DNA from 2 places in the Rothia sp. HMSC069C01 genome. Region 2 is predicted to be linked to the other one. Evidence: predicted binding sites of a transcription regulator. Region 2 holds the regulator's gene; the other holds the start of a gene.
What was found. Region 2 encodes HrcA, which represses chaperone genes, less so after heat shock. Its sites were predicted from a motif close to TTNGCACTCGNNNNNNNCGAGTGCNAA; they were not measured.

Region 1 (17,725 bases), on a different contig from region 2:
AACCCGCCAATCAGGTCTACGGCGAGCATCGTGAGCAGGATCGGCAGCCCAAACATGATGGTGGTTACTAGTACCAACACGAACCCGTTCGAGCCCATCGAATCAGCGGCGAGATTCATAATGTGGGAGGCAATCGCCCCGATGAAGCCCACCACTAGAAGCGCACAGCCCAGAATGAGGGCGCGTTTACCCAGGGATGGCTTATCCGAACGGGTGCGTACCCCCAGCGGGCTGATGGTCACCTTCGAGAGCCCAAAGAGCGAACTGGTTGCGGCGATGATCAGGCTCACAAACCCGCAGACCAGCACGATGGGTGGGGGCAGCAGCATATTTTCGGGGCCCAGCGGGATGTTCTGGAAACGCAGCATCCCGAAGGGTAGCACCAGAACCAGGTACACGATAAACCCGAGCACGAACCCAACCGCAGCGTAGATCACGGAATCGAGCATGGTGTAGAGGGTAAGCCGCCGGGTGGAGGCGCCCAGCAGCCGCAGGGTTGCCAGGCGGTCGTCGCGGCGGCGTGCGCTGAGCCGTGCTGCGGATGCGCCAAGCGTGAAGAGCGGGGTGAGCAGCAGGAACCCGCTGATCCAGGCGAGCATCAGGTATAGCGGCTGCATCGTGTGCGCCGTGTTTTTGGTGCCGGATCCCGCCTCGACCGAGGTGGCCGTGCTGGCATCCCCGCCCAGCCAGGTGTAGAAGGCGTGAATACCTCCGGCGATCAGCAGAAAGAGCGCCGCGGATGCGGCAAACGCAAGCACCGGAAGAACCGCCTGTGAGGTGGGCAGGGTGCGGCGCGCGAGAAGTTTGAAGGTTTGCATTCTTAGGCGCCTTTCCCCAGGAGGCCGCGCATCCAGAAGGTGCGTCGAGCGGGTTTATACGGCGCTGGTGCATGGTTGTGTGAGGCCGCGGTGTGCGCCGTGCCCGGAGCATGCGCGGGGGAGTAGCGCACGTTCGTGGGCGGCTGGGTCTGTGCGGAAACCCGGTTGTATGTTTGGGGCGGGTTTACCGCGGGGTTCCCAGGCTGGAAGACACCCGGCTGTGCGGAAGGAGCGGGTGCCGCATCCTGAGGGGGTACCGGCTGGCTCGGCGGTGCGGGCACCCGATACTGTACCGAATCCCCACTCTGCTGACCGGGCGCGGTGGGATCCTGCCGGTTATCCTGCACAATCTGCCCGTCGTGCAGGTGGATTGTGCGGGAGCATTGCGCCGCAATCTGTGGATCGTGGGTGACAATTAAGAGGGTTTTACCCTGCTGCGGAACGAGTGTGAGCAGAAGATCCATGACCTCTTGTGCAGTCACGCTATCGAGCGCGCCGGTGGGTTCATCCGCAAAAGTAATCGGCGCACCGGTAATCTGTGAACGCGCAATCGCCACGCGCTGTGCCTGCCCGCCGGAAAGTTCGCCGATGCGTTTCTCGCACATGTCGCCTAGCCCCAGCCGGGCGAGCAGGTTTGCGGATGCGCCGCGTGCCTGCTCGCGCGATACCCCGGAGATCATGGCGGCGAGCGAGACGTTTTCTTCTGCGGTGAGCTCAGGGATGAGAAGCCCTTGCTGAAAGATGAATCCGAAGGAGTTTGCGCGCAGGCTTGTGCGCTGTTTTTCGCTCAGGGCGCCGAGTTCAACGCGCCCGCCCGGTATTTCGGGTCCGCCGCCGAGCACCTGAATGGTGCCCGAGTCTATGCGAATAATGCCGGAGAGCGCGTGCAGAAGCGTGGTTTTTCCGGAACCGGAGGGTCCCATGACGGCCACGGATTCGCCGGGGTAAATATCGAGGGAAATATCGCGCAGTACTGTGTGCTGTCCGTAGGATTTGGTAAGGTTACGCACCGAGATAACGGGTGCGTATGAGGTGTAAGAAGTATTCATAGCATCCATTTTTCCAAGGGAGACGGGGCGTTTTTATCCGTCTGCGGAGTGAAAAAATGCGGCGATAACGCCGGGTTTTGTGCGGGTTGTCATCCCTAAGGATGAGCGGGGCGTGTTCTGGGATACGGCTCTAAATCGTGCGGATGATGCCATACTTAAGACCATGACTGACGCACAGACCCACCATGAACACGCTGAAACGCCCGGTAAGATTTTTCTGCTTCGGCACGGGCAGACCGACTGGAATATAAATCACCGGTTTCAGGGTAGAACCGATATTCCACTGAACGATACGGGGCGTGAACAGATTCGGGGTGCCGTGCCGCAGCTGCGTGAGATGGCGCAGCGCGGCGTGCAGATTGACGGTGTGGTTTCGTCCCCGCTTGAGCGCGCGGCGGAGAGCGGGCAAATTGTTGCCCAGGCACTAGGGGTGCCGTATCTGGGCGCATACGCGGGGCTAGAAGAACGCTCATTCGGTGATTTGGAGGGTGAGGCTGCAACCCCTGAGCTGGTGGCGGCATCCCGCACGGATGGGCATAAATACGGGGTTGAGGAGCGCGAGGCCCTGGTGAGCCGCGCCCTGACCGCTCTGAACCGGGTGCGCCGCGAGCATGAGGGCAAGAACATTGTGGTGGCTACCCACGGCATGCTGATTGCGGTGACGATGACTGTGCTTCTGGAAGGCCGCGAGCATGAGGGCTACGAGACGATTGACGGCATGTTCCCGATTCCTCCGAATGCTTCGCTCACCGAGCTTCCCACCGATTATCTTGACGATGCGATTGATGCCCACGTGTTGGTTAACCGCCAGCCTAAGCTGCACGCCGAACCTTTCCCTAAGAACCTGGCGGGCGGTTCGCTCACGCTGATTCGCCACGGACAGACCGAGTGGAATAAGAACCAGCTCATGCAAGGTATCAGCGATATTCCGCTGAACGACACCGGTCGCGCACAGGCGCGTGAAACCGGGGCGACGCTGCGCAGCCTGGGTTTGAGCTATGACCGGGTGATTTCTTCACCGCTGTCGCGGGCCTATGAAACCGCGCAGCTTGTGGGCGAGGATTTCGGGCTTCCGGTCAGTGAAACCTACCCTGACTTGGTGGAACGTGATTATGGTGCCGCCGAGGGCGTGAATATTCCCGTTCCCGAGCGCCGCGCCCCCGACCGCTACTATCCGCAGGTAGAGACCGAACGCGATGTGTATGTGCGTGCCGTGCGCGTTCTGCGCGAGATTGTGCGCCAGTATCCCGGGGAGCGCATCATCGTGGTGAGCCACGGGAGCCTGATTCGCCGCGCTATTTCGGCGGCGCAGGGGTACGAGCATACGCAGACTGTGCCGAACGCTGAGCCTTTAGAGGTCGATCTTAAGGGGCTTTTTGCCTTTGATGAGAACAAGGTGTTCGATGAGCGGGGTCGTCTTGTCTGGTAGATCTGGCAGAGTGTTCTGGGTAATCGGATGGGCGCTTTTCGCGCTGTATTGTACCGCCGTTGCAACGATCGTGTTCGCCCCGCAGCATGTGGACGATAACGAGGCGGGCTCTCGTCTGGCTTCGCTTCTCGATGCCGGTCACGCCCAGGGCTGGCTGCCCGGGTTTATCACCTATGCGAGCATCGAACAACTCTCGAATGTCATCATGTTTGCCCCCGGCGGGTTTCTGCTCATGCTGTTGCTGTTCTGCCGTGCCCGCCCGTGGCGCAGGGTAGGGGCGATCACCCTGGGCGCGGTAGCGGTCAGTGCCGGAATCGAACTCATTCAAACGGCGATGCCCGAACGCACCGGCGACCCCATAGACGTCCTCATGAACGGGACGGGTGCGTTTATTGGTTCCCTGACCGCCTGGGGTGTGCATGGTCTCTGGATGCGCTGGGTTAAGAGGTAGTTCACGGATATGGATGCTTGCACTCGCTTGACAAGGCACCCAGTCACCACGCCTTCGCTTCGCTCCGGCGATGGCGACAGCCCTAGGCGCTCGCTGGATGCCCGCGCATCCTGAACGCGCCACGCACTAGAAAACCTTTGTGATTCAAGGCAGATCAAAACTACTCGCGCCCGAACGTTTAGAAGCCGCGCATCCGGTGTGGGTTTAGATGTGTTGTGGGGTGAACAGTGTGTGTCTGTTGTGGATTATTTGACCTTAAGTGTGGTTTCGAGGGTAAATTCACAAAAAATCGATGATTTATCCGTGGGTTATCTTGACGCACCCACATAAACCCACATAAAATCAAGGGCAAGACTGTTGTCTTGAGTGGTGATACGCATTCGCCGTTCCGCCATGATATACAGACCTAAGAATTCGCGTGGAACGGTTCGTTCGCTCCACACCCATACCTTGAAAGTGATGTGCGCATATGTTTGCTGAAGAACGTCGTGCCGAAATTGCGAAACTGGTATCTTCTGCACGCCGTGTTAACGGTGCTGATCTCGCTCGACGCTATGACGTCACCATGGAGACTGTGCGACGAGACCTTGCCTCCCTCGAAGAAGCGGGTAAGCTGCGCCGCGTGCATGGCGGCGCCGTTACCGTTGAGCAGTCTACCTCCCTAGAGTCCTCTATTGCCTCACGTCAGGGCATGAATACTCCCGAGAAGCGCCGCATCGCTGCGAAGGCTTATGAGTATCTGCGTGACTCTGATGTGGGTTCGATTGTTCTTGACGCTGGCTCGACCATTGAGATTTTGGCGGACTATATTGGGTCAGAAAACTTTAGCCTCAAGACCGGCAGCGACCGCATCATTATTACCCATGCCCTGCACATTGCAGTCAAACTCGCTGAGGCAGAGGGGGTTACCCTCGAACTTGTGGGCGGTCAGCTGCGCAAGATGACCTGGGCGGCAATTGGTGCTCGTGCTGCCGAATACTTCGCTACGGTACGTCCCGACATTGCGTTTCTTGGTGCCAACGGCATAGATGCCGAATTTGGTGTTTCCACCCCCGGCATGAATGAGGCCATCGTGAAGACCGCGATCTGCAAATCAGCGCGGCGCGTGGTGCTTCTGTGCGATTCGGCGAAGTTTGGGCAGGAATCGCTCGTGCGCTTTGCTGACTTCGAGAATATCGATACCATGATCACCGACCGCGCCCCCGATGGTGCGCTTGCTCAGGCTCTTGAAGCCGCTCATGTGGAGGTGCTCATCGCATGATTCTGACTCTCACCGCTAACCCTAGTTTGGATCGCACGATTGAACTGGGTTCCCCTCTGGCACATGGCGCCGTTCAGCGTGCCGTAGGCGCGGTTCAAGACCCCGGCGGTAAAGGGGTCAATATTTCGCGTGCCTTACATACTTCTCAGGTGCCTACTGTTGCAGTGGTTCCGGGAGAGGCTACCGACCCCGTGCTGACCGCCCTTGCGGCGAGCGGCGTGCAGTTTGCGAATCTGCCCACGGGTGAGCCTATCCGCTCGAATATCACCGTGGTTGATCCGGACGGCACGACCACTAAGCTTAACGCCCCCGGCACCGAGTTCACCCCTGAGCTGCGCGACGCCCTGGATGCGCTCGTGATCGCCCAATCAGAAAACGCAGATTGGGTGGTACTCGCCGGTTCGCTGCCTGGCGGACTGGAGGCAACGTATTACGCCGAGCTGTGTGCGAAGCTGCGCGCCAGCGGATATGAAGGCAAGATCGCCGTCGATACCTCCGAGGCGCCGCTGATCGCTACCGTTGCGGGGCAGATAAAGCCTACGCTGATTAAGCCGAATTCTGAGGAGTTGGCACAGCTGACCGGCGCCGAGAACTGGGAAGAGCTGGAGTCGAGCCCCGAGCTGACTGCACGTACCGCGCGAACCTTGGTGAATGACGGCATTCCCTATGTGCTGGCAACCCTTGGCGGGTCCGGCGCGGTTCTCGTGACCGCCGAAGGTGCCTGGCATGCACAGCATGAACCCGTGAAGGTGCGCAGCACGGTGGGCGCCGGGGATTCGTCGCTCTCCGGTTTCCTCTTTGCTTATGAGCGGGGAGAGTCGCCGCAGCAATGCCTCGTGCAGGCGGTTGCGCATGGCTCGGCGGCAGCATCCTTACCCGGAACACAAATGCCTTCGGCAGCCATGACAACCCCCGAGAAAGTAACCCTAAGGCAGCTTTCCATTTAGCTTATATTCCATATCAGGCATATAGCATATAGCCTGGTCAACCACTAAAAACAACATATTTACGGACACTTGAGTGCGTACTGAAAACGCCCGCATAGGCATCATGGCGCACCGCATCATACGCCCCGAGGAGGGTATTATGTCTGAGCTCATCACCCCAGAGCTGGTGCTCCTAGACCAGAATCTGGGAGAGACTAAATTCGACGTCATCAGCAAGCTTGCGCACGCCGTCGTCAATGCCTCACGTGCCACCGACTATGATCACCTGTACGCCGCTGCAGAAGCCCGCGAGTCCAAGACCGACACCGGCATCCCGGGCGGTATCGCCATTCCCCACTGCCGAAGCGCGGCGGTCACCGAACCCACCCTCGCGATGGCACGACCCAACCCCGGCGTGAGCTTCGGCGCGAAAGACGGTCCGGCCGATCTGATCTTCTTCATCGCCGCCCCCGATGGTGCCGACCAGGAACACCTGAAACTGCTCTCCACGCTGGCGCGTTCGCTCATGAAGAAGAGCTTCACTGCCTCCCTGCGTGAGGCACAAACCCCCGAAGAAATCGTAGACCTCGTGAACGATGCGCTCGGCACCGGCGCCCCGAAGAAGGCTCCCGCCTCCGCCGACTCGGCAGCATCGAACGCACAAAAGGCGGGTGCAGGCGCATCCGCTCAAGCCGCAGCGGCACAGACCGACTCCGCAGAAGCAACTGCATCCGAGAAGCCAGCCACCAAGAAAATCGTGGCGGTCACCGCATGCCCCACCGGCATCGCGCACACCTATATGGCGGCGGATGCCCTCAAATACGCGGCGGAAGACCTCGGCTACGACTTCAAGGTGGAGACTCAGGGGTCCTCCGGGAACGAAACCCTCACCCAAGCCGATATTGATGAAGCCGACGCCGTCATTTTCGCGGTCTCCGTGAACGTGCGCGACCGCAGCCGCTTCGCCGGTAAGCCCTATGTGGAAGCCCCCGTGAAGCGCGGCATTGACGAACCGCAAGCCATGATTGAGGAGGCCCTCGCCGAAGCGGAAAACCCCAACGGCAAGCGCGTGAGCGCCGCCGCATCCAGCGGAGAAGACACCTCCTCGGCTGCCGAAGGTTCGTGGGGCTCGCGCATCTACAAGGCCGTGATGACCGGTGTTTCGTACATGATCCCGTTCGTCGCCGCCGGCGGCATTATCGTGGCGCTGGGCTTCATTCTCGAAGCAATCACCATGCCGAACCTGGGCGATGTCGATACCGAAAAGATCCTCGCCAACGCCACAATCTACAACCTGGGAGACACCCACTGGACCCTCTACCTGGGCGCGGTTCTGCAGACCATCGGTAAGTTCGGTCTTGACCTGATGGTTCCCGCGCTCGCCGCCTTTATCGCCTACGGGTTGGCGCAGCGCCCCGGTATTGCGCCCGGCTTTATCGCCGGTTCCGTCGCGGTTGCCGTGAAGGCTGGCTTCCTCGGCGGCATCGTCGGCGGTCTGCTCGCCGGTCTGATTGCCTACGGTTTAGGCACCCTCAAACTGCCGCGCTGGCTCGGTTCGATGATGCCCGTGGTCATTACCCCGCTCATTACCTCACTCGTTGCGGGCGGCATCATGTACCTGCTGTTGGGCGCGCCGCTGGCGTGGGTTCTCGAATCCCTGCAGAATTGGCTGACCTCCATGTCTGGCGCATCCGCTCTTGTTCTCGGCCTGATTCTGGGTGCCATGATGGCATCCGATCTGGGTGGTCCCATCAACAAGGCGGCTTACCTGTTCGCAACCGCCGGGCTTTCTTCGGGTGCCGATGTGAACAAGGAAATCATGGCAGCCGTTATTATCTCCGGCATGGTTCCGCCGCTGGCTATGGCGCTTGCCACCACCCTGCGCCCCAAGCTCTTCACCGAGCCCGAGCGTGAAAACGGCAAGGCCGCGTGGCTGCTGGGCGCATCCTTCATCTCTGAGGGCGCTATTCCGTTCGCCTCGGCAGACCCGGCGCGCGTGATCCCGTCCTCCATCGTAGGCGGCGCGATTGCCGGTGCTATTTCGATGAATGCGCATGTGGCATCCCCGGCACCGCACGGCGGTATCTGGATTATTGGTTTGAGCAACAATATTCCGATGTTCCTGCTCGCTGTTGTCGCCGGTACCGTCGTATCCGCCATCACCTATGTGCTGCTGAAGTCGATTGGCGCGAAGTCGCGGCAGACTGCGACCGAGACCCCAGCGAAGACCGCCGCATAAGCGTTACACTGTAGAGAACCCAACACGAAGGATATAACTTCATGACTACATATAAAGGCGTCGGTGTTTATGCCGGACGCGTTATTGGTCCCGTGCTACAGATGCCCGAGCCTATTCAAGAGCCTAAAGCCGGTCTACGCCTAGACGGTGAAAGCCCCGAAGAGGCCGGTCAACGTATTCAAGATGCGTCGGTTCGCGTGAAAGAGGACCTGCTCGCACGCGCCGAAAATGCGGGTCGTGACGGCAAGGCCGTGCTCAAATCGACCTCGCAGATGGCGACCGACCGCGCCCTGATTAAGAGTGCCGTAAAGCTGGTTGAGACTCAGCAGATGGCACCTGAGCGCGCGATTTGGGAGGCAGCAACCTCGTTCGCCGACCAGATGGCTGCCCTTGGCGGTTACATGGCTGAGCGCGTCACCGATATTCACGATGTGCGCGCCCGTATTGTGGCGGAACTGACCGGTCAGCAGGCACCGGGCATCCCCTACGCGGAGGAGCCTTTCGTGCTCGCCGCAGTTGATCTTGCCCCCGCAGATACCGCGACCCTTGACCCGAAGAACGTGATCGCCCTGATCACTTCGGACGGCGGTCCGCAGGCGCATACCGCGATTTTGGCGCGCGGCCTGGGTCTTCCCGCTATTGTGGCGGCGAAGGGCGTTACCGATATTCCTGACGGCACCGAGGTCTATGTGGACTCGAACGCGGGTATCGTCAATACTGAGCCGACCGATGAAGACCGCGAAGCCGCCGAAAAATACGCTAACCGCAAACCTATCGCCGACTTCGACGGTAAAGGCGTGCTCGCCGACGGCACCCGCGTGCCACTTTACGCGAACGTGGGCGATGGCAAATCCGCTGAGAAGGCCGCCAGCCTGAACGCTGAAGGCGTGGGCCTGCTGCGCACCGAATTTGGCTTCTTGGGGCACGACGCCGAGCCGTCTATTGAGGCCCAGGCGGAAACTTACAAGTCTGTGTTTGATGCCTTCCCCGGCAAGCACATCGTGGTTCGTACCCTGGATGCGGGCGCCGACAAGCCCCTGCCCTTCCTCAACGTGAATCCCGAGGAAAACCCGGCGCTGGGCGTGCGCGGTTTCCGCACCGACTGGACCGTACCCGGCGTGCTGACCCGCCAGCTGGAGGCTATCAAGCAGGCGTCCGAGGATTCCGACGCCGATATTTGGGTGATGGCACCGATGATTTCGACCACCTCCGAGGCTCGCAACTTTGCGAAAATGCTCAAGGAGGTCGGCCTGCCGGTACACGGCGTGATGGTTGAAACCCCCGCCGCAGCCGTGAACGCCGAAGCGATTTTGGGTGAGGTCGATTTTGTGTCGATCGGCACCAACGACCTGACCCAGTACACGATGGCTGCAGACCGCCTGCTGGGCGATCTGGCTCACTTGAACAACCCGTGGCAGCCTGCGGTGCTGAAGATGATTAAGCTGACCGTCAAGGGCGCTAAGCGAGCTTCGGTGAACGCCGGCGAGAAGAAGTATGTGAGCGTCTGCGGTGAGGCCGCCGCCGATCCGGCGCTGGCTGTGGTGCTGGTCGGCCTAGGGGTTGATACCCTCTCGATGAATGCCGGTGCTATCCCTGCGGTTGCGGCGGTGCTCAAGTCGGTGACCCTGGAGCAGGCACGCCATATTGCCAATAAGGCTTTGGAACAGATTTCCTCTGCCGAGGCGAAGGCTGCCGCCCGCGCTGAGCTGCCGATTCTGGACGAGCTCGGCCTCTAGAAGACGCCTCAAACCCGGTGGAGAAAAGGCTAACTCGGTGTTGAAAGTTTATTTCAAGATCGGGTGAGGCATTGGTCCCCAAACGGTGAGTAAAACTGTACAATTGAGGCAGGAAAACAGGGGGTGCATCCTCCTGTTTGATAAACATGGAGTCGATAACAGACGATTCCTTCACAAAGGAGAAAAACCATGGCAGAGGTTATTGCCACTATTGCAAGCCGCGTTGGTCTGCACGCACGTCCCGCAGCAATTTTTGCTGAGGCAGCTGGCGACCTCCCCGTTGAGGTCACCATTGCAGCAGAAGGCGAGCCCGCAGACGAGGCAATGGATGCGGCTTCGATCCTATCCCTGATGTCCTTGGGTGCTAAGCACGGTGACCGTGTGGTGCTCCGAGCAGAAGGTGAAGGCGCAGACGAAGCTCTAGAGACCCTGAAGAAGATTCTCGAAACCGACCACGACGAAGAGTAATCCTTCCGGCGACTCTCGCCAGCTTTACCGGTATCCCGTCGCTTCACGTGCGGCGGGATACCTGCTTTAAGGCTCGGGTGTGCATCCGGTCTGTTCCCTTACCTCATGCCCCAGCCCGCCCGATCGGGTCGGAAAGGGCATAAAAAGGCTCTTGATGCGAATAAAGCGGCGTTTTTAACTCTTTATTCGCATCAAGACTCTTTTTAGACGAGGCGAACCCCGCCGATGCACCAATCGCCGTGCCTCTTGTTAGACTTAAGGCGTGCGTGCGCCGCGAGCGCATCAAAAAAAGACCGCACAAGGTTCGCGGGCGAGAAACGTTCGGAACACCCACCACCCCACGAGAGATAGAGACCCTTGCACGAAATTACGGCACGTTTTGCAACCCCAGCAGAAATTCAGGAGTGGGATACCCACGTGATCGCCAACCCGGACGGCGGAAATCTGCTGCAGTCCGCATCATTCGCAAAAGTCAAAGCCGACTACGGGTGGAAACCCCGCTATATCGTGTATGAAGGCACCGTCGATCGTGATGGCGAGAGGCAGCCTTTCGCCAGCTACAGCCTGGCGTTTGAGAAGAATATTCCGCTGCTGGGCAAACTCTGGTACTTCATCAAAGGCCCGGCGGTGCATGATGCCGATGAGCTGCCCGCCCTGCTGCAGGCGAACCGCCGCCTGATTACCGAGCAGAAATTGGGTGTTTTTGCCGTTAAGATCGAACCTGAAATCGTGGCGGATGAGCATGCCCAGCAGGTCATTGCGGGCACCGAGCTGATTCGTACCGCCGATATTCAGCCGAATGACTACACCGCCATCCTCTCCACCGAGGGTACCGAGGAAGAAGTGCTTAAATCGTTGTCTTCGCGCGGACGTAACGCTGTACGCCGTGCCACCCGTGAAGGCTGCGAGGTCAAACGGGTTGAGCTCACCGACGAAAATATGCGTGCCATGTATGCCCTCATGGATACCGTGGGGCAGGGCAAAGTTTCGCTTCTGCTGCGCCCCTACGAGTATTACCGCGACTTCTGGAGGGCCTTCGAGAACGCCGGGCAGGGCAGGCTCTACTTCACCTACGAAGACGGCAAACCTTCCGTGGGCGCCTACGTGATCAACTACGGTACGAAGGGCACCTATAAAGACGGCGGTTCTAAGCCGCGCCGTAAACAGTACGGCGACTCTCATCTGGTACAGTGGACTGCGATTACCGACCTCATGAAGGAGCACGGGATCAGCACCTATGACTTTTGCGGCACCCCGCCCGCCGCCGAACTCAAGAATAAGGAACATCCTTACTACGGTCTGGGCCTGTTCAAAACCTCGTTCACGAAGAACGTGACCGACTTCGTGGGCGTTTACGATCAGCCTATTTCAGAGCTCAAATATAAGCTTTGGAACGCCGGTGTGGAGCGGCTGATGCTTCGCCTGTGGGTGAAGAAACACCACTATTCCTTCTACTAGGAAACGCCGCACCGCCACGCCACTCACCGGTACACACAGCGCACCAGCACGCAACACGATCAAGGGATACTATGGCGAAGAACCCCGAGGAGCACAGCTACAACCCAGCCGATGAGAACGCGAGGAGTATTCGCCGCCCGGGATATTTCTTCGCCGTTCCTCTCTCCGAAGTGCACGACTCCAAGCTGCGTGAGGCTCTTGCCCACAGCGGCAAGGAGGCCGAGCAGGCTGAGCAGGCGCGTGAGGCGCTATACGAGGTTGCGGCGGCGCACGGCGTGGAAACCGATACGGACGACACCCAGCTTCTTCCCGTCGACGAATCCGGTATGCCTCTCGACGAGGCTCCACAGATGTCCTACGAGCCGGAGATACCCTACGAGGAAGTCCCCGAAGAACCCGTAATCCAGGCGGTGCAGAGCGTGCCTCCTGAGATACCGCATCCGCAGGAGCCCCCCGCGCAAACCTCCAGTAATATCGTCACGGAGGTCGCTAAATACCGCCAGTCCCAGCCCGTCCCCATGACGGGCATGATCCCGCAGGTGCCCAATTCCCATGCGGCACAGCGGTTCGGCGGTGTAGAGCCCACGGCGAGCGCGCCCCCAGTATCCGTACCCACTACGACGATGCCCGCCGGGCATGGCACGGGCGGGCGGTGGGGCGTGCGAACCACCCTACGTTCCTTCGTGCGTGCTGACGGCCAAGCGGTGGCACATGTGGCGCCGCGCGGTGCGGCGCGCATCGCCCAGCGGCAGTTTACCCCGCGCGCCAAACGTGAAGAACGCGCCCAACGTGAGGCCTTGTACCGCGAGAAAGAGTACGCTCGCGACACCCTCAATTTCACGCTGCGCCTGGCGGAAGCCATGTTCTATTATGGCGCGGACGCGATGGACGTAGACTCGGCGATTATCGCGGTGTCTTCGGCGTATGGGCTCGATTCGGTGGACGTCAATATCACCAACCAGTCGGTGACCATCAACTATACCTCCGACCCCGATATTTACATGGAGTCGCGCATCAGCTCGCGAACCATGAGTGCCGATTCCCGGTTCACCCATACGCTCGTGCGCGTGGTGCGCACCTCTACCGAGAATTATGAGGCGCTCGCTTCTACCTACGGACTGATTCACGATATTACCGAGGGCGGCATGACCCTGGAAGATGCCGACCTTCGCCTGAGCGAGATTACGAACCATCCTAAACCGTATCCGCCGCTGATTACCTGGCTGGCGAATATTGGCTGCGCAACCACGCTGACGGCGGCGCTGGGGGCGAGCTGGTCTACCGCAACCGCTGCGGCGATCGTGTTCATTCCCGTGTACCTGCTGATTCAGTGGCTCAATAAGATTGGCATGCCTACGTTTTTCCGCATGGCGGCGAGCGCGGGTCTGCTGACATTCCTGGCGATTTGGCTGGGCGGGGATCATTCCATGATTCGCCGCCCGGGGGAGTCGATTTCTGCGCCTCTGGTGGTTGCCGCCGGGCTGATCATGTTCCTGCCGACCTCGCGTCTGGTGGGCGCGGTTCAGGATGCGATTAACGGTTTCCCGGTGACCGCGGCGGGAAGATTCGTTTCGACGGGCATGAGCTTTTTGGGCCTGGTGATCGGCATCGCCTCGGCGGTGAATGCGATTAGCCTGTTTGGCGGCCCGATTCTGGATATTGAGCAGACCCGGTTTGATCTTCCTTCGCCGCTTACGTTCTCGGTGTTCATGCTGGCGGCGACGGTTACGTTTGCGATTACCCTGCACACGAAGCTCGTGAAGCTGGGGTGGCTGGTACTCATTACCTGTAGTGCCCTGGTGACCTATCACCTGTATACCTACCTGGTGGGGGTCGATTCGGGGCGTGCGAATACGGCGCTTGCCGCCCTCATAATTGGCATGCTGAGCACCTATGTGGCGTACCGACTGCGTGCCCCGCAGGCGGTTTTTTCGATTCCCGCGCTGACCTTCCTGCTGCCGGGTCTGTCGTTCTTCCGCGGCATGTACCTGCTGACGGTTGAGACGAACGTGGTTTGGGGCATCCAGAGCATGATTTCGGCGGTTTCGATTGTGATTGCGATGGCGGCGGGCGTGACGTTGGGCAACTACCTGATGCAGTATCTGCTGCAGCGTTTCGCGGTTCCGCGCAATGTGCCTGCGGAGGCCGCCGAGTAGCGCATCCGTGGTTCTTACATTCGATGCGGGATGCTACAAAGGCTCTTTATTCCACAGTGGAATAAAGAGCCTTTTTATGTGGGTATGGATGGGAGGATGCGCGCTACTTGACCGTCCAGTCCACCGGCTCCGCACCCTGCTCTACCAGCAGCGTATTCACCCGCGAGAACGGGCGTGAACCGAAGAACCCGCGATGCGCCGACAGCGGCGACGGATGCGCAGACTCCACACACGGGTACGGTTCCAGCATCGGGGCGGTGCGCCGCGCATCCGCACCCCACAGCAGCCCGACCAGGGGCTTATTGCGTGCCGCCAGCGCCCGAATAGCGCACTCAGTCACCTCTTCCCACCCCTTATTACGATGCGACCCCGGCGCCCCTTCACGCACGCTGAGCACGCGGTTCATGAGCATGATGCCCTCATCGGACCATGAGCTCAGATCACCGTGCTGTGCGGGCTCGATCCCCAAATCGTCGGACAATTCCCGATAAATATTGATGAGCGATTTCGGCAGGGGCATATCCCGCTGCACCGAGAACGAAAGCCCCATCGCGTTCCCGGGGGTGGGGTAGGGGTCTTGCCCCACGATCAGCACCTTGACCTCGTTCATGGGGCGTGAGAATGCGCGGAAAATATTTTGACCTGTGGGAAAAGTTCGGTGTCCCGCCGCGTGTTCGGTGCGTAAAAACTCGCCCATGGCGTGGATTTTATCTTCGACGGGCGCGAGGGCTTGCGCCCAGTCTTCGCTCATAATGTCGGTCAGCGGCGGGTTCGTCATGAAAATACTCCCTGAGAAAATTTGACTCTGATAACACGGTGACTTCAACCAACATACTCTAAAGTGTTCATGTAGACCACCTATGTTCGTCAGGAATCCAGATGCCGATACCTTCTTCGGAAACCCCCGAACCTTCGCCTGCTGGCGGCTCCGAAGCCGCCGAACCCGCAGCGGCAGTCCCCGCCGATAGCCCCGAACCCAGCCCCACAACACAGCCTGCGTCTTCCGCACCCGGCACTTCTGAGACCCGCGAAACCGGCGGAAAAACTGAGAACACGCGAAAATCCGCCCTCACCGATTTAGAGCGTGCCATGATCGCCCTGGAAAAACGGCACTGGAAGTACCAGGGCACCAAAGAGAAGGCGATTACCGCGCTCGGGCTCACCCCAATCGCCTACTACCAGAAGCTCAACACCATGATCGACAGCCAGCGTGTGATCGCCGCCGAACCCATCCTGATGCACCGCCTGCGCGAGGTTCGCGACCGTAGCTAAAGGCAACCGCACCGATGTGTGCATGAGCGCACGCCGTTCTGAACAGGACGGATAAAGCCCCATACGGTACCCTGTAAGAGAGAGCTTTGGCAGGGCTCCACCGCGCAGAGCGGTACATCTATTACTCAACCTAGGGAAGTCATGAGCCAATACCCGCACGATGAATTCGACGACATCGACGAGAATACCGCCCGCCGTGGAACATACCGCGGTGTGATTGACGACCCTTCCAAGAGCCCCAAAGGCATTATTCCCGTTGTCGTCGCCGGTATTTTATCGCTCGTGATCGGCGGCGCTATGTACATTAACCACCCGCGCAGCAGCTCGCCCGAGGCCGCCGCGCGCGCCAAGAGCTACAGCGCCCCCGCCTCGCCTTCGGAGTCATCGTCGCCCTCTGCCTCAGCATCCGAGCAGGCTAAGGATGCGAACGTGGCGGTCTATAATGCATCCGCGCCCGGCGGGTCTGCGGCCAAGGCAAGCGCCGCGCTTGAAGGTTACACGATTACCGAAACCGCGAACTGGTCGGGCACCCCGCCGGAATCCAGCACGGTCTACTACAAGGACGAGGCCAAGAAGTCGCAGGCCGAAGCTATTGCGAAAACCCTGAATATCACGACGGTTCAGGAGAGCTCAGACGCCTCGATTCTGGGCGAGAACGATATTGTGGTGGTGCTTGCCGCCGACTACAGCTAAACGGCATCATCTGGCTTGATACCGCGGTGTGCGGTACCGTTTATCATCCCCGCTAGTTTCGGGAACGTCCTGTGAGCCCTATGCGTTCGCATATAACATCGCTCGGCTATCGAAACTGGTGCTTTGGCTCCGTGCATTCGCTTGAAGCCGTACCCGTTCACCCCATTGCGGCTTTCCGTGTGCCTCAAGAATGCGCTGAGGGCGATTAAGCTAAATTCGGCGCTCAAAATGTTTGCCCTCGGGCGCACCAAGTGCCAAAATTGTTTTTAGCACTCGGCGCCTTCAGGTGCTAAAACCGGTATCAAAATCTGCTTCGGCAGACCGGAAAACCTGAGCGCTCCATTCAAAACGTCCAGGAGGGATATCGCCACATGGCAAAACTTATTGCTTTTGATGAAGAAGCTCGCCGCGGTCTAGAGCGCGGACTGAACACTCTAGCCGATGCCGTTAAGGTAACTCTTGGCCCCCGTGGCCGCAACGTCGTGCTTGAGAAGTCGTGGGGCGCACCCACGATCACTAACGACGGTGTTTCCATCGCCAAAGAGATCGAGCTTGAAGACCCCTATGAAAAGATTGGCGCCGAACTCGTCAAAGAGGTAGCTAAGAAGACCGACGATATCGCAGGTGACGGTACCACCACCGCAACCGTGCTCGCTCAGGCGCTCGTGCGTGAGGGCCTGCGCAACGTGGCTGCCGGTGCTGACCCGCTGAGCCTCAAGCGCGGTATTGAGAAGGCTGTTGAGGAGGTCACCAAGACCCTGCTCGACTCCGCGAAAGAGGTTGAGACCGAGGAAGAGATCGCAGCAACCGCATCCATCTCTGCGGGCGATCAGGAGATCGGTAAGCTGATCGCTCAGGCTATGGAGAAGGTCGGCAAGGAAGGCGTGATTACCGTTGAGGAGTCCAACACCTTCGGCCTGCACCTGGAACTCACCGAGGGTATGCGCTTCGATAAGGGCTTCCTCTCCGGCTACTTCGTGACCGACCCCGAGCGTCAGGAAGCCGTGCTGGAAGACCCCTACATCCTGGTGGTCAACCAGAAGATCTCGAACGTGAAGGATCTGGTTCCCGTTCTTGAGAAGGTCATGCAGTCCGGCAAGCCGCTGCTGATTATCGCCGAGGATGTTGAGGGCGAGGCTCTGGCTCTGCTCGTGCTGAACAAGATGCGCGGCTCCATCAAGTCCGTTGCCGTGAAGGCACCCGGTTTCGGTGACCGTCGCAAGGCTATGATGGCTGATATTGCGATCCTCACCGGCGGCCAGGTTATTACCGAAGAGGTTGGTCTGTCCCTGGATACCGCAACCCTTGAGATGCTGGGTAAGGCACGCAAGGTTGTTGTCACCAAGGACGAGACCACCATCATTGAGGGCGCTGGCGACGCCGCCGCACTGGATGGCCGCGTGGCACAGATTCGCGCCGAGATCGCAAACTCCGATTCCGACTACGACCGCGAGAAGCTGCAGGAGCGCCTGGCAAAGCTCGCCGGTGGTGTGGCTGTGCTCAAGGCTGGCGCGGCAACCGAGGTTGAGCTGAAGGAACGCAAGCACCGCATTGAGGATGCTGTGCGCAACGCAAAGGCAGCTGTTGAAGAGGGTATTGTCCCCGGCGGCGGCGTGGCACTGATTCAGGCGGGCGCGAAGGTCTTCGACAAGCTCGACCTGAAGGGTGACGAGGCAACCGGCGCGAACATCGTGCGCGTGGCTATCGATGCGCCGCTGAAGCAGATTGCAACGAACGCTGGCCTTGAGCCCGGCGTGGTGGTTGATAAG
Region 2 (9,505 bases):
CCGTCGGTTCTCTCCCGGCGGGGAATTCTTTGTGTCCGCCGACCGTGCCGGTTCGCGCTTCCAGTGTGCATTATGGGAAAATAAAAGATAGTTGTGCCAGCTGCCTGATGAACCTCCATGAAAGGAATATGCGAGTGGCTCCTCTGTCGAAAAATCCGCCAATACCGGCGGCTACCGACCCCGCGATTATTCGCAACTTCTGCATTATTGCACATATTGATCATGGAAAATCCACGCTCGCTGACCGTATGCTTCAGGCAACTGGCGTTGTCGCGCCGCGCGATATGAAGGCACAATACCTTGACCGCATGGATATTGAGCGTGAACGAGGCATCACCATTAAGTCCCAGGCAGTACGTATGCCATGGGAGATCGACGGTACTTCCTATGCGCTCAACATGATCGACACTCCGGGACACGTTGACTTCACCTATGAAGTCTCTCGCTCACTTGCCGCATGCGAAGGCGCTCTGCTTCTTGTTGATGCGGCACAGGGGATTGAAGCCCAAACTCTCGCCAATCTCTACTTGGCAATGGAGAACGATCTTACGATTATTCCTGTCTTGAATAAGATCGACTTGCCCGCCGCTATGCCCGATAAATATGCTGAGGAGCTGGCAAACCTTATTGGCTGCGAGCCTGAGGAAGTTCTGCGGGTTTCGGGTAAAACCGGTGAGGGTGTAGAAGCTCTGCTGGACCGTATTGTCGAAGGCATACCCGCGCCTGTGGGGCAGGCGGACACGCCAGCCCGCGCCATGATTTTTGACTCAGTGTACGATTCCTATCGCGGAGTGGTCACCTATGTGCGTGTCGTAGACGGAAAACTTGAACCGCGCCAGAAAATCAAGATGATGTCTACCGGCGCAGAACACGATCTGCTTGAGATTGGGGTAATTTCACCCGACCCCATTCCCTCCAAAGGGTTGAGTGTGGGTGAAGTGGGTTATTTGATCACTGGCGTGAAGGACGTTCGGCAATCCCGCGTGGGCGATACCGTAACCTCTGCTGTAAAGCCTGCCGCAGAGTCACTAGGCGGCTATGAAGACCCGAAACCTATGGTATTCTCTGGGCTATTTCCTATTGATGGTTCAGATTATCCGGCGTTGCGAGATGCCCTAGACAAGCTCAAGCTCAACGATGCTGCGCTTGTCTACGAACCCGAAACTTCTGCAGCACTCGGGTTTGGTTTCCGGTGTGGCTTCTTAGGCCTGCTGCACCTTGAAATCGTGCGCGAACGCTTGGAACGCGAGTTCAATCTCGACCTTATTTCGACCGCCCCCAACGTTATTTATGATGTTGTGGACGAATCGGGTAATGCAAAGCGCGTGACTAACCCAAGCGAGTTCCCCGAGGGTAAAGTCGCAACCATTCGTGAACCGATGGTGGCATGTACGATTATTGCTCCCAGCGACTATATTGGGGCGATCATGGAGTTGTGCCAGTCGCGCCGCGGGCAAATGGGCGGCATGGACTACCTATCTGAGGATCGCGTTGAGATGCGGTACCGCCTGCCGCTGGCCGAGATTGTCTTTGATTTCTTCGATCAGCTCAAGTCCCGTACTCGTGGGTATGCATCCTTGGACTGGAAGTTCGATGGTGAGGAAGAGGCTGACCTGGTGAAGGTCGATATCCTGCTTCAGGGTGAGAAAGTGGATGCTTTCTCGGCTATTACCCATCGCGACAAGGCCTATTCGTACGGTTTGATGATGACGAGTAAGCTTCGTGAGCTAATACCTCGTCAGCAATTTGAGGTTCCTATTCAGGCTGCTATTGGTTCTCGCATCATTGCCCGCGAGAATATCCGCGCTATGCGCAAGGACGTGCTGTCAAAATGCTACGGTGGCGATATTTCGCGTAAGCGCAAGCTGCTGGAAAAGCAGAAGGAAGGCAAGAAGCGCATGAAGATGGTCGGCCGCGTCGAGGTACCGCAAGAGGCATTCATCGCCGCCCTATCTTCGGGCGAAGAGAAAGAGAAGAAAGATAAAAAGAAGTAAATCTTTACCGTCTTTCTTGCGGGTAGAGACCTGACTCCAAGAAAAGAGCGTCTCTACCCATCATTTTTGCGCACACGCACTCGGCTAGATTCTCATGAAGGAGGCATTGTATGGCACCCGCGCAACCGGTTGGCGCGCCCGCGCCGCGTGACGGACGCATCCCAGCCTCGTGTGCGCACGGGTGCCAAAACCGTGATTTTAGCCTCTACGTACATATTCCGTTCTGCTCGGTGCGATGTGGGTATTGTGATTTCAACACTTATGCCACCGAAGATTTTGGTGACGGGATAGGGCTGGGTACGTATGCGGACGATGCTACAGCTGAGATTTTCTTTGCCGCTCGCACTCTTGAAGCATCCGGGGTGGTAAAGCGGCCGTTGCATACGGTATTCTTCGGCGGGGGTACGCCCACGAAACTCCCTGCGTATGATTTGGTGCGCATCCTGAAAACTGCAATTGATATTTTCGGTATCGAAGATGGTGCTGAGGTCACCACCGAGGCTAATCCTGACTCTGTCACCTATGAGGATCTGCAGACGTTAAAAGACGGCGGATTTACGCGTGTTTCTTTTGGTATGCAATCTGTTGTGCCCGAGGTTTTGAAAGTTCTTGACCGTACCCATACACCCGAAAATGTTCCTAAAGTTGTGGCGTGGGCGCGAGATATTGGTCTTCAAGTATCGATAGATTTAATTTATGGATCTCCGTCAGAAACGCTGGAGCAGTGGGAGCAAAGTGTGCAAGCGGCGATTTCTTATCAGCCAGACCACATTTCTGCATATTCTTTGATTGTTGAAGACGGTACTAAACTTGCCGCACAAATTCGGCGCGGTGAATATACAATGCCTGATGATGACCTCATGGCAGATATGTATTTGCGTGCAGAAGATCTTCTCATGCAAGCCGGATATCGGTGGTATGAGGTCTCGAATTATTCTCGGTCTGAGCATACTCGAAGTGACCATAATATGGCGTATTGGCGTAATCAAGACTGGTGGGGAATAGGACCGGGAGCACATTCACATATAAACGGTACCCGGTGGTGGAATATTAAACATCCCATTCCTTATGCACATCGTGTTCGGGCTGGGGAATCACCGGCCGCAGCGCGAGAAGTTTTAGACTCAGGAACTCGTTCTTTTGAGGCAATTATGCTGCTGATTCGAGTACGTGGAGGTTTGCCTATGAGCGAGCTTCTGGCCGTGCATCCTGCCGCTGACTTGGGGGATTCTTTACAATGGTTGCTCGCACAAGGACTTATTGAACCCGACATTTTTACAAATACTGGTGCGCCCAACCCTGATGCTTCAGTAAAACTTACGTTGCAGGGCCGACTTTTAGGTGATGCTGTTACTCGAGAATTACTTCCAGATATAAAATAAATGTCTCGTAAAATATGCGAGAATACTTACCCCAAAAATATAATTGCCTTAACTTTCAGGATAAAATAATTGAATTACTAGACATTAGGTTGAAACTAAGGTAGAGTTTATATTGGCAGGACGGTATATGTTACAGCGTGTTGTCGTCTTTGCTGAAGTTGAGTGAATACGGTTGAAGGTCCCTTGTGTATCAGGGGCCTTCAATCGTTAACAGGCGTTTTATATGGTATGTAATATGCGTATAAAAATAAAGGGCCACATATTCCATATCGAAATAGTGACCCGGGGTGCCTTATACGATGTATAAGTCTGTTTATACGCGGCGCTCGGCTGCCTGTTGTTGCTGTTGCCCTTCCATTTCTTCTCGGTGCTGCTTCTTCTTTTCTTTGAAGTCTTCAGCAGGCTTGAGGAAAAGGTCAAGGATACGCAGGTTGAGCTTGTACCTATGAGGTTCTCCTTGGGCGGCGTAGATGCCCGCAATTACGGAACTGATCGCCATATAAAGCCACAGAATAGCAGTAAAGAACATCATGAGGCTTGCCATGCCGGGTACGAAGCTCAAAATGAGAAGAACAAGAATCATGATTGAAGGCAGAAGCGTAAAGTTCATGGCTTCACGTGACTCTTGCTCAGTGAAGGGGGCGCGGTCACGATACAAATAGTAGATAGCAGCGGCAGGCAAAAACCCGATGATGCCGCTAAAGTGAGCAAAAGTCGCCATGCTCCGGTCCTGCGACACAGGCAAAGGTGTAATGTTTCGTTTATGCCCCTCCGGGCGAGTATCTTGAACCACAGAAATCCTGATTATTACTCGTCTATTTTGCTCTGCCGTACACATGCCTCAATTGGTGCACCTGTACAACCTAAAATCCTTATTTATTGTAACGTGTTTTACCGAACGCCTCGCCAGAGGCGCGGCATAGACAACCTGAGCTACTCACATTACCTTATTCAGTCAGAAAATCAATGAGCGACTCAACAGGTCCTAGCAGCGTAGGATCAAGATCGGAATAAGAGTCAACTCGGGAAAGAATACGTTTCCAGGCGTTTGCCACGTCTTCCTGGTTTTGATGTGGCTGTCCCAACCGACGTAGAATTCCTTTCTTCCAGTCCTCACCTCGAGGCACCTGCGGCCATGCCGGAATTCCGAGAACCTGCGGCTTGACGGCCTGCCAAATATCAATGAAAGGGTGCCCCACAATCTTAATATTTCCAGCAGCGCCGGGAACAGCTAAAGCCTCCGCCACAACACGTTCTTCCTTGGTGCCTTTCAGAAGATGATCCACAAGAATTCCAAGTCGTCGCTCTGGGCCGGGGAAGAACTCTTTAACGGCAGTTGCTAAATCATCAACACCATGAAGGGGCTCGACCACAATACCTTCAACCCGCAGATCATGGCCCCACACTTTCTCGACGAGTTCCGCATCATGAAGCCCCTCAACCCAGATTCTGGATGCGCACGCCACCCGCGCTGGAGCGTTTTCAACTGCTACCGAACCAGAACGAGAAATTTTGCGCCCTGAGGTCTTTCGTGGTGTTGGGGCAACAATCTCAACCGGTTCGCCCTCAAGAAAGTACCCGATTCCTAAAGGAAAATTTTTGACCCGTCCGTGAGCGTCTTCAAGCCCGAAAAATATTTCTCCACCGATACGTTCGGCACGCACTACTTCGCCAACCCACCCGTTAAGATCCTCAAGGACCATCCCGCGTTTTAGCTCGACCCGACGAGGAGGAGCAGGCCTGTTATTTATTGAGGCACGTGATAGATCTTGTGCACCCCAAGCGTATCGTTCACTCATATCTTGCATCCTTCGTACAACGGCACCACGGATATTGCCTGGTTTCCGCAGGTTAGCTTTTGGCAGAACCCATCCAATTCTAAAGTATTGATAACTCGCTTCTGGCGAAAGACTAGTACCGCTAGGGGCTACCCGGCTATGATAAAAGTAGTTTTTAGCACTCTCTCAACAAGAGTGCCAGATTATGCTTTGCCAGATTATTAACCACCGATAGGGTCGCAAGGAGTACCATGTCACACGAACGCCGCATGCGCATATTGCAGGCAATCGTTGAAGACTACGTGCGCACAGGCGAACCCATAGGTTCAAAGACGCTGGCACAGCGCCACCATCTTCAAGTATCCAGTGCCACGATACGCAATGATATGGCAGCTTTAGAAGAACAGGGACTTTTGAGCGCACCGCACGCCAGCGCTGGGCGTATTCCTACAGAACAGGGATACAGGTTCTTCGTCGATGCTCTAGCCGCGCCGCGTGCTCTCTCTGCAACCCAAGTGTCGGCGTTACGGCAAATTCTTGAAAGCGCACACAGCGTAGAAGATATGATTGAAGCCGCCACCCGAACACTTGCGCATCTCACGCATCAGGTGGCGCTTATCCAGTACCCAACACGTAACGCTGGAACTCTCTTGCATCTTGAGTTCGTACCCCTGGATTCACGCACGCTCTTAGCATTGCTTATCAGTGATCTTGGCACAATCCACCGGGTCACTGTGATACTGCCAGAGACTACAGCCTTAGCGCATGATGAAACTGTATCAGCTCTTGCAGCGATTAAAGAAAACCTGCTTAAAATGCTTCAGGGTTTACCTTTCGAAAACATAAGTGCATTGCTGCCAGAAGCGCATCATCCAGCGTTGCGAGGCCGTTCTCCGGAACTCACCGAAGCTATCGTGGATCATCTGCGAGCACAACCTTATTTTGAACGAGATATTCGCTTCGCGATCTCTGGCACCTCAAACCTAGCACGAAGTCACGACGACTTCTCGGCGAGCATAGCTCCCATTTTGGATGCGCTCGAAGAACAAGTTACGCTGCTTCGCGTGCTGTCTCACGCATCGGTTCAAGAAGCCGGGTACAGTGTAAGGATCGGTCACGAGAATACGGAGCAAGCGCTTCAAGGAGCTTCTATTGTCACTGGTGAATACGATTCACCCGTTGTAGTTTCATACAACAAACAACATTTACCAGATAATGAAGGCGCCTTGGGGAAGCATACGGCAAAACTTGGCGTGGTGGGTCCAGTCCGCATGGATTACCGTGGTAACATTGCGGCGGTGAACGCGGTAGCTCGCTATCTAGGTCATGTCTTAGGCACACGAGCATCATGACATCGTGCGAGTAATTCCTCAGAACCCCGTAAACTTACCGATTTTATATTGACACCATATCCGGAGCACTCCGGTACGAAAAGGATAGAAGAAACACGTGAGCGATCACTACTCAACTCTTGGAGTCTCGAAGGATGCAAGCCCCGAAGAGATCAAAAAAGCGTACCGTAAAAAGGCGCGTCAACTGCACCCCGACGTTAACCCATCCGAAGAGGCAGCTGAGGAATTCAAACGTGTAACCCTCGCCTACGAAGTACTCTCAGATAACGAGAAACGCCGTAATTACGACGCTACCGGCGATGAACAGGGTCGTGCAGGATTCCCTGGAGGCGCAGGAGGGTTCGGCGGCTTTGGCTCAGGAAGTTTCGGGTTCCAAGACCTCTTCGATATGTTTACCGGAGGCGGTGGACAAAGCGGTCCCGCATCCCGCGTACGCCAGGGACAAGACGCACTTATCAACGTCTCGATATCCCTTAAAGACGCAGTTTTTGGCGTCGAAAAGACTGTAGAGCTTAACACGGCCGTCACTTGTAAATCCTGTGAAGGTGAAGGAACCGCTCCCGGAACCCACCCCGAAACCTGTGAGACCTGTCATGGCCAGGGATTCATGCAGCGCCGTGTTCAATCCATCCTAGGAACCGTCATGCAGCAGGTAGAGTGCCCCAGCTGTCAGGGATATGGCACCGTCATCAAACACCGCTGCCCAGAATGCCACGGACAGGGCCGTGTGGGCGAAAAACTCCCGCTGACCTTCACCGTTCCCGCCGGTGTTAATGACGGAGCCCGCATACGTCTGCGAGGTAAAGGCGAAGCTGGACTCAATGGTGGTCCCAATGGCGATCTTTATATTGATCTCAACGTTAAGCGCGATAAATACTTTGTTCGCGATGGTGATAATCTCACCACAACGGTGAATATTCCTATGGTCGCAGCCGTTTTAGGAACCACCGTACCCTTAGAAACCTTCGATGGGGTTCAAGAGATCACCATCCCTGAAGGCGCACAAAGCGGCGACATCGTAACTTTGAACGGCTTAGGTGTTACCCGCCTTCACTCCGATAAACGCGGAGACCTACAGGTACGTATTCAGGTCACAACACCGACCAATGTAAACTCCGAACAACGTGAGTTGCTCCAAAAATTCGCTGAACTTCGTGGAGAAGACTTGCACGAAGGCACCCACGTCAAACAAAAACATGGTCTTTTTTCGCGACTCAAAGACCAATTTAAATAGACAACATTCTTTGTATCCGAAGTGTTCTGAAAATCCTAGTACGGTAAGATGAAACACTTCGGATACAGCTTTATCAAGGATCTTATGAGCGCCCCCATTTTCTACATTACCGCCAAAGAGCTAGCCAGCTGCACGGCAGGGAGTACATTTACTCTAACTGGCCCGGAAGCGCATCACGCCAAGGTGAAACGCTTAGCTATAGGGGAGAACCTTGACCTTGCAGACGGCCAAGGGCATCGTATCCACGGTATTGTTTCAGCGATTTCCTCTAAAGGACTTGAAGTTACAGTCCAAAACTTAGATAAGGATGATAACAGCCTCTCAGTTTCCCTTGTGCAGGCACTCGCCAAAGATAACCGAGACATATTGGCAATTGAGACCGGCACCGAACTTGGAATTCGGAGCGTTATCCCGTGGAGTGCCGATCGCTCTATCGTGCGGTGGAAAGGGGAACGCGCTACTAAAGCTCACCAAAAGTGGCAAAATACTGTCTCTGCCGCCGCTAAGCAATCGCGTCGAGCACTCATTCCTACCGTGGAAGAGCTGTATTCTTCGCAGGAACTCGCAGAACATATACGCGAGCTCACGGCTCAGGGAGCGTATGTCTATATTCTGCATGAACAGGCCACTGAACCCTTAAGCGAATATCTGCGAAAGATTGGGTACAGCCCTGATAATCCCACCAGAATTTATATTCTTGTAGGACCTGAAGGAGGCATCACCGAGCGGGAAATCGAACTTTTCACGCGGGCGGGTGCGCACAAAGCACTGTTAGGAACTGAAATTCTGCGAGCCTCCACTGCTGGTGCCGCAGCACTGTGCACTATCAACGTAGTGTTGGGACGCTGGTAAGTAACGTTACACTTATTTAAGAACCAACAAGCCAAGGAGCTTACTTTTGACGACTACCTCACGACCTCTCTCAACGGCACGTACCGTATCTTTCAAAAGCGCCGCAGAGATGATAGCGGTTCTTGGTCCTCAAGACGCGCATCTCACTATTGTTGAGGACTATTTTGACAATATTTCAATTCGTCCCAAGGATCTTGATCTTCTTATTTCCGGTCCGTCCGTGTCTGTTACCACGGTTGCGAAGCTTCTCAATGAACTTCGTGTACTCGCTAGTCACGGTACACAGATTACAGTACAAGTTATCCATCGTCTGATGGGTATGCTCGGTGATGAAATTTCAAATCCGGCACATACGCTCTCAGCGAGTATTCTTTCAACACGCGGTACGACGATTCGCCCGAAGACGGTAAACCAGAAAAAATATGTGGATGCTATTGACGCAAATACTGTTGTCTTCGGCATTGGTCCCGCTGGTACCGGTAAAACATATTTAGCTATGGCAAAAGCAGTGCAAGCCCTACAAAGCCGCGAGGTTAACCGAATTGTCTTAACTCGCCCCGCAGTAGAAGCAGGCGAGCGTCTAGGCTTTTTACCGGGAACTCTCAACGATAAGATTGACCCTTACTTGCGTCCTCTCTATGATGCTCTACACGACATGCTTGAACCGGAGGCTATCCCTAAGCTTATGGAGGCAGGAACAATTGAGGTTGCCCCCCTCGCATATATGCGCGGGCGTACATTGAATGACGCTTTCGTCATCCTTGATGAAGCACAGAACACGACGGCTGAACAGATGAAGATGTTCCTGACTCGTTTAGGTTTTGGCTCCAAGATGGTAATCACCGGCGATATTACACAGGTTGATTTGCCGGGTGGCCAAGCTTCGGGGCTTAAACAGGTGCGTAATATTTTG

Region 1: groL (chaperonin GroEL) is a predicted target of HrcA. The motif match lies at 16,223-16,249, and genes of this name have one in related genera.

Annotation. Positions count from the first base shown of each region.
Region 1 covers NZ_KV817379.1:233,544-251,268, reverse strand. Annotated here, with positions in the region: gene HMPREF2981_RS01680 (FtsX-like permease family protein) at 1-818, opposite strand, end outside; gene HMPREF2981_RS01675 (ABC transporter ATP-binding protein) at 821-1,867, opposite strand; gene HMPREF2981_RS01670 (histidine phosphatase family protein) at 1,980-3,296, shown strand; gene HMPREF2981_RS01665 (VanZ family protein) at 3,307-3,747, shown strand; gene HMPREF2981_RS01660 (DeoR/GlpR family DNA-binding transcription regulator) at 4,217-5,008, shown strand; gene HMPREF2981_RS01655 (1-phosphofructokinase family hexose kinase) at 5,005-5,955, shown strand; gene HMPREF2981_RS01650 (PTS fructose transporter subunit IIABC) at 6,095-8,173, shown strand; gene ptsP (phosphoenolpyruvate--protein phosphotransferase) at 8,215-9,909, shown strand; gene HMPREF2981_RS01640 (HPr family phosphocarrier protein) at 10,099-10,377, shown strand; gene HMPREF2981_RS01635 (lipid II:glycine glycyltransferase FemX) at 10,735-11,835, shown strand; gene HMPREF2981_RS01630 (threonine/serine exporter family protein) at 11,907-13,991, shown strand; gene HMPREF2981_RS01625 (uracil-DNA glycosylase) at 14,095-14,769, opposite strand; gene HMPREF2981_RS01620 (DUF3263 domain-containing protein) at 14,871-15,263, shown strand; gene HMPREF2981_RS01615 (LytR C-terminal domain-containing protein) at 15,405-15,956, shown strand; gene HMPREF2981_RS10840 (hypothetical protein) at 16,028-16,165, shown strand; gene groL (chaperonin GroEL) at 16,328-17,725, shown strand, end outside.
Region 2 covers NZ_KV817408.1:476,826-486,330, forward strand. Annotated here, with positions in the region: gene lepA (translation elongation factor 4) at 135-1,994, shown strand; gene hemW (radical SAM family heme chaperone HemW) at 2,105-3,376, shown strand; gene HMPREF2981_RS08785 (DUF4870 domain-containing protein) at 3,690-4,097, opposite strand; gene HMPREF2981_RS08790 (DUF3097 family protein) at 4,324-5,175, opposite strand; gene hrcA (heat-inducible transcriptional repressor HrcA) at 5,406-6,506, shown strand; gene dnaJ (molecular chaperone DnaJ) at 6,604-7,740, shown strand; gene HMPREF2981_RS08805 (16S rRNA (uracil(1498)-N(3))-methyltransferase) at 7,825-8,592, shown strand; gene HMPREF2981_RS08810 (PhoH family protein) at 8,639-9,505, shown strand, end outside.